DNA from 2 places in the Neorhizobium sp. BT27B genome. Region 1 is predicted to be linked to the other one. Evidence: riboswitches for the same ligand, from Rfam matches in the RefSeq annotation. Region 1 holds a riboswitch; the other holds the start of a gene.
What was found. A riboswitch is a leader RNA that binds a small molecule or an ion and turns the genes downstream of it on or off. The one in region 1 is predicted to bind S-adenosylmethionine.

Region 1 (4,557 bases):
TAAAATGGAGAGAAAAATTCATGTCGGTTCTCATCAGTATTCTGATTACCTTCCTCGTCATCTTCCTCGTGCTCTATCTGGTCCAGCGCCTTCCGATCGACGGCCGCGCGCGACAGATCGTACAGATCATCGTGATCATCATCGGCATCATCTCGCTGCTGCGTTATCTGGCTGTGTTCTGAGCCGCGCAAGCGCGGCAAATCCCCGGCCCGCCTGATCAAAAGGGCGGGCAATTTCGGGCAACAAAAAAGGCCGGGGCGAAACCGCACCGACCTTCCTCATCATCGCTTACCAAACCCAGCCAGTACATCCGTGGTCAAAAGTCTTAAAGCGACGCGGCGATTGCGAGCGGCGAATTCATTTCAGCGCTCATCAGCAATGCCGATGACAGATGTCTATATAGCGAATGTGTTTATAATAAGTTTCAAATAAAAGTGGAGCGGGTGAAGGGAATCGAACCCTCGTATTCAGCTTGGGAAGCTGCTGCTCTACCATTGAGCTACACCCGCAACCTTGGCTCAAAGCCTTCCAACAGAAGACCTGCGCTGTCAAGCGTGATCACAGCCTGACGGCTGCGACAATCAGCTGCGAAAATGCTTCGACAGCTTTAGCCCCTGCGCCTGATAATTCGATCCGAGGCCCGAGCCGTAAAGGCCTTCCGGCGCTTCCAGCATGTGTTCATAAACAAGGCGGCCGACGATCTGGCCGTCTTCGAGAATGAACGGCACTTCGTGGCTGCGCACTTCCAGAACCGCGCGGCTGCCGCGTCCGCCCGCCGCCTCATGGCCGAAACCGGGATCGAAGAAACCGGCATAATGCACGCGGAATTCGCCGACCAGCGGGTCGAACGGTGTCATCTCGGCAGCATAAAGCGGCGGAACGTGCACGGCTTCACGCGACACCAGAATGTAGAATTCATCCGGATCGAGGATCAGTTCGTTACGGCCGCGGCTGTAGATCGGCTCCCAGAAATCGAACAGGTCGTGCTGGGCTTTCTTGTCGACATCGACGACCGCGGTGTGGTGTTTGCCGCGGTAACCGATCAGGCCGTCCTTGTCGCCGGCAAGGTCGATCGACAGCGCGATACCGCCGCCCGAGACGTTGGGCAGGTCGGAGGCGACCAGAGTTTCGGCTTCATGCAGCTTTGCCAGTTCCGGCTCACCCAGCAGCGCATTGCCGATGCGGAAGCGGATCTGCGACAGCCGCGAGCCCTGGCGCACGACGATCGGAAAGGTGCGCGGCGAGATTTCGAGATAGAGCGGGCCGGAATAACCGGCCGGGATCTTGTCGAATTCCTGCGCATAATTGGTGATGACACGGGTGAAAATGTCGAGGCGGCCGGTCGAGCTTTTGGGGTTGGCCGAGGCCGACATATCGGCGGGAAGATCGAGGCTTTCCATCAGCGGCACGATATAGACACAGCCGGTTTCCAGCACCGCCCCCTCGGACAGATCAACGACATGCAGCTTCAGCCGGTCGAGCTTGTCGGAGACGAGGCTGTTTGGCCCCGGCATGAAGGAGGCGCGAACGCGAAAAGCCTTGGTGCCAAGACGCAGGTCCAGGCTGGCCGGCTGAATCTGATCATCGTCAAGCGGCCGCTCGGAGGAAAGACGCCCCGTCTCGAACAGCGCCGCAATCGCGCGGTCGGCCAGAATTCCTGTCGTCCTGATCATCTCAAAAAGTCCCTGTGTCGAATGGCGGACAAAACCAAATCACGACCATTGACGCAAGCGCACAGCGGGATTATGCCAGTTTTATCCCGTGGTGATTTGGCCGGTCGGCTTGCAGCCACGTTAAACAAGTGGCTAAAAAGACCGGGTTGAAAACCGGTCTGCTTTTGCGGCCGGTTTTTTTGTATCACGAAGGTGGTCAGTACATGAGCAAAACTCCGAACAAGAATTGGCGCCCTGCAACGACACTCGTGCATGGCGGAACGCTGCGCTCGCAATATGGCGAGATGTCCGAAGCGATCTATCTGACACAGGGCTTCACCTACGACAGTTCAGAAGCCGCCGAAGCGCGCTTCAAGGGTGAAGATGACGGCTTCATCTATGCCCGTTACGGCAGCCCCACCAACGACATGTTTGAAAAGCGCATGTGCGCACTGGAAGGCGCCGAGGAAGCCCGCGCAACGGCATCCGGCATGGCCGCCATCACCGCAGCACTGCTTTGCCAGCTGAAAGCCGGCGATCATATCGTTGCCGCCCGCGCCCTGTTCGGTTCGTGCCGCTGGGTGGTGGAGACGCTGGCACCGCGCTACGGCATCGAATGCACGCTGATCGACGGCCGTGACCTTGCCAACTGGGAAAAGGCCATCCAGCCGAACACCAAGGTGTTCTTCCTCGAAAGCCCGACCAACCCGACGCTGGAGATCATCGACATCGCCGGCGTGGCCAAGCTTGCCAACCAGGTCAATGCCCGCGTCGTCGTCGACAACGTGTTCGCGACGCCGCTTTTCCAGAAGCCGCTGGAACTCGGCGCGCATGTGGTCGTCTATTCCGCCACCAAGCATATCGACGGTCAGGGCCGCAGCCTTGCCGGCGTCATCCTGTCTGACCGCGAATGGGTGACCGAGCATCTGCAGGATTATTATCGTCACACCGGTCCGGCCATGTCGCCGTTCACCGCCTGGACGCTGATCAAGGGTCTCGAGACACTGCCGATCCGCGTCAAGGCGCAGACGGAAAATGCCGGCCGTATCGCCGATTTTCTGGCGGACAGCGACAAGGTCGCCAAGGTCATCTATCCGGGCCGCAAGGACCATCCGCAGGCCGATATCATCGCCAAGCAGATGACCGGCGGCTCGACGCTGGTGTGCTTCGAGCTGAAGGGCGGCAAGGAAGCGGCCTTCAAGCTGCAGAACGCGCTGGACGTGGTGACGATTTCCAACAATCTCGGCGATACCCGCTCGATCATCACCCACCCGGCAACGACGACGCACAAGAACCTGACGGACGAGGCGCGCGCCGAACTCGGCATTTCGCCGGGCACGGTACGGTTCTCGGCCGGCATCGAGGATGCCAACGACCTGCTCGAAGATTTCGCGCAGGCCCTGGCGGGAATTTCCGCGTAAATATCATATTTTAAGGGATAGACTGCCATTTACCATGGTAGTTATCCCTAATATGCAGAATCCCGGTCGCAAAAGCCCTTTGCTGCCGGGATTTCTTGACGTGAGACACACTCTATATAATACCGATAGCATCAGTGTGAGGTGTATCGGGCATGTATAGTGCACGAACGAAAGATATCGAAGTCGAAGTGGAACCCTATTATCTGGAGGAGCAATCCGATCCGGATGAGAGCCGCTATGTCTGGGGATATCGTATCGTTATTTCGAACCATTCTTCCAAGCCGGTGCGACTGGTTCAGCGCTATTGGCACATTACCGACGAAAACGGACTGGTCGATGAAGTCGAAGGACTTGGCGTGGTTGGCGAACAGCCACACCTGCAGCCCGGCGACAGTTATGAATATTCATCCGGCTGCCCGCTGGACACGCCGTCCGGCATGATGTTCGGCCATTACCAGATGGAAACTGACGACGGCGAAACGATGATCGTCGACATCCCGGCGTTTTCGCTGGATTCGCCGGGGCAGTTGCGCATTCTGAACTGACGCGTTTTTCCAGCACATGCGCAAAAGGCCGGCATCGCTGCCGGCCTTTTGCGTTTTGATGCCAGAACCGATCAGGCGGAGGCGAACTCGGCCACGTCGTATCGATAGGTGGTCGAGCAGAACTCGCAGGTGACGGCGATCTCGCCGTTTTCCTGGCTCGCCGAGATCTCTTCCGCGGAAAAGCCCGACAGCACACCCTTGATCTTGTCGCGCGAGCAGCTGCAGCGATCGAATACGGCCTGCTGTTCGTAGATGCGCACGCCACGCTCATGGAACAGGCGATAGAGTAGCCGTTCGATGCCGACCTGCGGATCGGTCAGTTCATCGGTGTGCACCGTCTCCACCAGCATGCGGGCTTCCGCCCATGCATCGTCGGAGGAATGCTCCTCTTCGCGCTCGTCTCCATCGCCACCATGCAGGTCGGGCTGGCGCATGCGCTCGGGCGCCTGCGGCAGGAACTGCACGACAATGCCACCGGCACGCCAGTTGTGGCGCGGCTTGCCGTCCTCGTCACGGTCGAACAGTTCGGCAACGCCAAGGCGCACCCGCGTCGGGATCTGTTCCGACTGGCGGAAATAGACGCTGGCGATCTCTTCGAGCGTCGAGCCATCGAGCGGCACGATGCCCTGATAGGGCTGCATGCCGTGACCCTGATCGATGGTGAAGGCCAGAATGCCCTCGCCCAGCAGTTCCTGCGGCGCAGTACGCCCCGCCTCGACGGCCGCGGCAAGCGCTTCCTCGTCATAACGGGCATAGGCGCGCAAGGAATCTGGCGTCGAAAAATCGGCGACCAGAAGATCGACCGGGCCATCACCCTTGGTCTGCACGGTGAACTTGCCGTCGAACTTCAGCGACGTGCCGATCAGCGCGGTGAGCACGATGGCTTCGGCCAGCAGGCGGGCAACCGGTGTCGGATAATCGTGACGACCGAGAATGGTC
Region 2 (4,557 bases), on a different contig from region 1:
CTTCGAAATGGCCAAAGCCACGCGAAAGCCGGCGGGATGTGCCGCGGTCCAGCCAGACGGTGGCGTTCGACACCTTTTCAAGGAAACGACGGTCGTGGCTGATGACGACAAGCGCGCTGCGCGTCTTGCGCAACTCTTCTTCCAGCCATTCGATGGTCGGCAGGTCGAGATGGTTGGTCGGCTCGTCCAGCATCAGAATATCGGGTTCCGGCGCCATGACGCGGGCAAGTGCGGCACGGCGTGCCTCGCCGCCCGAAAGGCGGGCAGGGTCTTCCTCGCCGGTCAGGCCGAGATGTTCCAGAAGATAGGTGACGCGGTACGGATCATCGCCCGGTCCAAGGCCGGATTCGGCATAGGCCTGAACGGTGGTGTAGCCGCCGAAATCGGGCGCCTGTTCGAGATAGCGAATGGTCGCCGACGGATGACGAAAGACCTCGCCCGATTGCGCTTCGACAATGCCGGCAGCGATCTTCATCAGTGTCGATTTGCCCGAGCCGTTGCGGCCTACAAGGCAGATACGGTCGCCCGGTTCCACCTGCAGGTTGGCGCCGTTCAGAAGCGGCGCGCCACCAAAGGTCAGCAGGATGTCGTCGAGTTTCAGAATTGGGGGTGCCATGGTTCAGGCTCCGGTCAGGTCATAGGGGCGGGCGAGGACGATTGCCCTGCCTCGCTGAAGAGAAAATTCCACGGTGCCTTCCGCGACATTGGAAACGGTGCGCGAGGAGCCGAATGGAAGCGAAAAGTCGGTGACGGGATAACGGACGTTGCGGATATCGAGCCCTTCCAGATCGGAAAAGCCGAGAACCGAAAACAGCGAATTGCCGGGCAGGTCGAGAGTGATCGTGCCCGGCAGAAGCGGCACGGCTTCTTCCTCGCCCGACGTCAGAAGAATGTCGAACCCCTCCTCGGCCAGCCGCACGGCATGCAGCAGGTGTTGCAACGCATGGTCCGAGCGCTCGCCGCCCAGCGCGCCGGCAAGGATCAGGCGTTTTGCCCCGCGTGCGATGGCCTCACCGGTGGCGATTTCGCCGTCCGTTTCGTTCTTGGCAGGCGGATAGGACTGACGTTCGACATCGGGCCATTGCTGCTGAAGGCCGGCGTCGGACGAGTCGAAATCACCCACCCAGAGCTCCGGCTGCAAACCAAGTGCTGCCGCATGGCGCATGCCGCTATCGGCCGCAATGCTGCGGCTGCCGGCCAGTGCCTGTGTCAGGCGCTCGGTCACGGTCAGTGGTCCGCCAAGCAGAATGGTGAAGGTCGTTGATGTCATCGGCAATGCCCATAGCGCAAACCGGCGAAAAAGGGAAAGCGTGACGCCCAATTCCGATGATTTTCGTCAGGTGACGGAGAATGCCTGCGATCTGCCTCTTCAAGGCAAAATCATGCTGCCATTGACGGCAGCCTCAGCAAGGATTATCTCAAATGCTGAACTTCGTGGTGATTTGGCCGGCCGGCTTGCAGCCACGTTAAAAAAGTCGCTAAAGGGCCGCGAGGAATAGGTACTTCCCACGGACCGGTTTGCGATTTTTTGCGGCCGGTTTTCTGTTTTGTGGGTTCCAACATGCCGATCAAGATTCCCGATACCCTGCCTGCTTTCAAGACGCTGGTTCAGGAAGGCGTGCGCGTGATGACCGAGACCGCCGCCGTGCGGCAGGACATCCGCCCGTTGCAGATCGGCCTGCTCAACCTCATGCCCAACAAGATCAAGACCGAGATCCAGATGGCGCGCCTCGTCGGCGCCTCGCCGCTGCAGGTCCAGTTTTCGCTGGTGCGCATCGGTGGCCACAAGGCCAAGAACACGTCGGAGGAACATCTCCTGTCCTTCTACGAGACCTGGGAAGAGGTGAAGGACCGCAAGTTCGACGGGTTCATCATCACCGGTGCGCCGGTGGAAACGCTGCCCTACGAGACCGTGACCTATTGGGATGAGTTGAAAACGATCCTCGACTGGACGCATACCAATGTGCATTCGACGCTGAATGTCTGCTGGGGTGCGATGGCGTCGATCTACCATTTCCATGGCGTTCCCAAGCACGAGCTGAAGGAAAAGGCCTTTGGCGTCTACCGGCACCGCAATCTCGCGCCGGCTTCGGTCTATCTCAACGGTTTCTCCGACGATTTCCAGGTGCCGGTGTCGCGCTGGACGGAAGTGCGCCGTGAAGACATCGCCAAGGTGCCGGATCTGGAAATCCTGATGGAATCCGAGGAAATGGGCGTGTGCCTCGTGCACGAGAAAAAGGGCAACCGGCTCTACATGTTCAACCATGTGGAATACGATTCCACCTCGCTTGCCGACGAATATTTTCGCGATGTCGATGCCGGTATCCCGATCAAGATGCCGCATGACTACTTTCCGCACAACGACGCCGAACTGACGCCGCAAAACCGCTGGCGCAGCCATGCGCATCTGTTTTTCGGAAACTGGATCAATGAGATCTACCAGACCACCTCCTATGATCTGGAGGAAATCGGCAAGGATCGCGACTGATCGGTGCACCTTGCGACCGGGATCTCCCGTCGCAAGGTTTTCATAACTGCGAATATGCGTAACCCATTGCTAAGCCAACCCAAATGAGACAGGTTGCTGTCTCAGGTTGAGGGAGCTGGGTTTATGGTTGCAGGGGAACGCGAGGTTTTCGGTCACACGCCGAAGGGGGAGACCGTCCACCGGGTGACGATATCCGGTGGTGGATTGACCGCCAAGGTTCTCACCTGGGGCTCGGTCATTCAGGACCTGCGGTTCGAAGGCCATGAGGCACCACTGGTGCTCGGCCTCAACACGCTCGATGAGTATCTGCGCTATTCGCCCTATTTCGGCGCCACGCCCGGCCGCGTCGCCAACCGCATCAGCGCCGGCCATTTCGAACTGGATGGTCAGGCTTACCAGCTGGAACTCAACGAAAACGGTCTGGGCCATCTGCATGGCGGCAGCGACGGTATCGCCAAACGCAACTGGACGATCGTCGATCTTTCCGCCGACCGCGTCGTGCTGTCGATCACCGATGGCGATGGTCGCGGCGGTTATCCCGGCAACTGTACGATCACGGCGACCTATCATCTCAAGGATGATGGCGTTCTTTCGGTCATCTACGAGGCGATCACCGACAAGCCGACCATCTGCAATGTCTGCCAGCATTCCTATTTCAATCTCGATGGCAGCGATACGATCCTTGACCACCAGATCATGCTGGCCGCCGATCATTACCTGCAGGTTGACGACATGCTGATGCCAACCGGATCGCTCATTCCGGTCGCCGGTACGGATTTCGACTTTCATCAGATGCGGCCGATCCGCCGGGAGGTCGCCGGCCAGCAGGTGCCTTACGACCACAATTTCTGCCTCTCGACCGAACGGACGGAAAAACGCAGCGTGGCACTGGTGCGCAGTCTCCATTCCGGCGTGGCCATGGAAGTGCGCACCACGGAACCGGGCGTGCAGTTTTATGCCGGCGTGAAGCTGCATGTGCCGGTGTCCGGCATCGGTGGCCGGCCTTACGACAATTACGGCGGCTTCTGCCTGGAAACGCAGGTCTGGCCGGATGCCGCCAATCATCCGCGGTTCCCCAGCGCCGTGCTGCGGCCCGGCGAAACCCTGCGGCAGGAAACCGACTACGTGTTTTCGCGCAGTTGATTACTGGAAGAAGGTCAGGAGCAGATAGATCGCGCTTTTGATCATGGCGTAGACCACGCCTGCAACAACGCCGAGCGAAACGACACCGATCGCAGCGCCTGCGATCGTCCAGATGCCATCCTTTTCGAGAATGCCGAAGGCGATGACGCACAGCGCCAGCGCCGGCAGCATATTGCCGAGCGGGATGGGCAGCGCCAGCACGAGCGCGAGGACCAGGCAGAGGGCGCCGAGCAACCGTTCTGCCGGTGGCGCCGCGAACATTGTCAGCCGCGGTTTCAGCATCCGTTCCGCCTTGGCGATCCACGGATTGGCCTTGCTCATCATCGTGCCGAAATCGGTGCGCGCCATCGAGCGTGCGGAAATCAACTGCGGCAGCCAGGGTTTCCAGCCGAACATCAGTTGCACCGTCAGGAATATCAGCGGCACGCCCAGTATGGCCGAGGTGCCGGGTGGCACTGGCAGGCAGTTGGGCAGCGCGAAGACCAGGATCAGTGCGCCGATGGCGCGGTCCTTCATGCTGGCGAGGATATCGGCAACCGAGACACGATCGCGCGTTTCGTCGCCGGCAAGGTTTGCGAGGATTTCGGAAAACCGCAGAGCGCTCTGCTCGCAGTTGTGATCGTCGGCGACATGAGGGTGTTCTTCTGAGGCCATCGGGTCCAGAGGTAATGCGAATGCGCTGACGATGCGAGCCTTTTAGGCGAAGGACGTGACAGAAAAAAGAAATGGCCGCGGGCAGGCGCGGCCATTTCGGATGGTGAAGGCGATGAGGATCAGAAATCCATGTCGTCGCCGCCGTCATCCATTCCGGTGTCGGCATCTTCGGCCGGCTGTGCTGGTTCAGGGGCTGGCGTTTCCGCTGCCTGAGCCTCGTTGCCGCCCATCATGCCCATGATGGCATTGCCGAGCAGCACGCCGCCGGCGAC

Region 2: another riboswitch for S-adenosylmethionine. It lies ahead of metA (homoserine O-acetyltransferase MetA); the one in region 1 lies ahead of AAIH70_RS18705 (O-succinylhomoserine sulfhydrylase).

What each region holds. Positions count from the first base shown of each region.
Region 1 covers NZ_JBCIYT010000006.1:404,033-408,589, reverse strand. The annotation lists gene AAIH70_RS18720 (Thivi_2564 family membrane protein) at 21-182, shown strand; tRNA gene AAIH70_RS18715 (tRNA-Gly) at 436-509, opposite strand; gene AAIH70_RS18710 (2'-deoxycytidine 5'-triphosphate deaminase) at 582-1,673, opposite strand; SAM riboswitch at 1,752-1,830, shown strand; gene AAIH70_RS18705 (O-succinylhomoserine sulfhydrylase) at 1,877-3,073, shown strand; gene apaG (Co2+/Mg2+ efflux protein ApaG) at 3,226-3,618, shown strand; gene AAIH70_RS18695 (Hsp33 family molecular chaperone) at 3,690-4,557, opposite strand, start outside.
Region 2 covers NZ_JBCIYT010000007.1:237,826-242,382, reverse strand. The annotation lists gene AAIH70_RS20170 (ABC-F family ATP-binding cassette domain-containing protein) at 1-616, opposite strand, end outside; gene AAIH70_RS20165 (thiamine diphosphokinase) at 620-1,270, opposite strand; SAM riboswitch at 1,425-1,502, shown strand; gene metA (homoserine O-acetyltransferase MetA) at 1,562-2,488, shown strand; gene AAIH70_RS20155 (aldose epimerase family protein) at 2,612-3,631, shown strand; gene AAIH70_RS20150 (exopolysaccharide biosynthesis protein) at 3,632-4,285, opposite strand; gene AAIH70_RS20145 (DUF2076 domain-containing protein) at 4,405-4,557, opposite strand, start outside.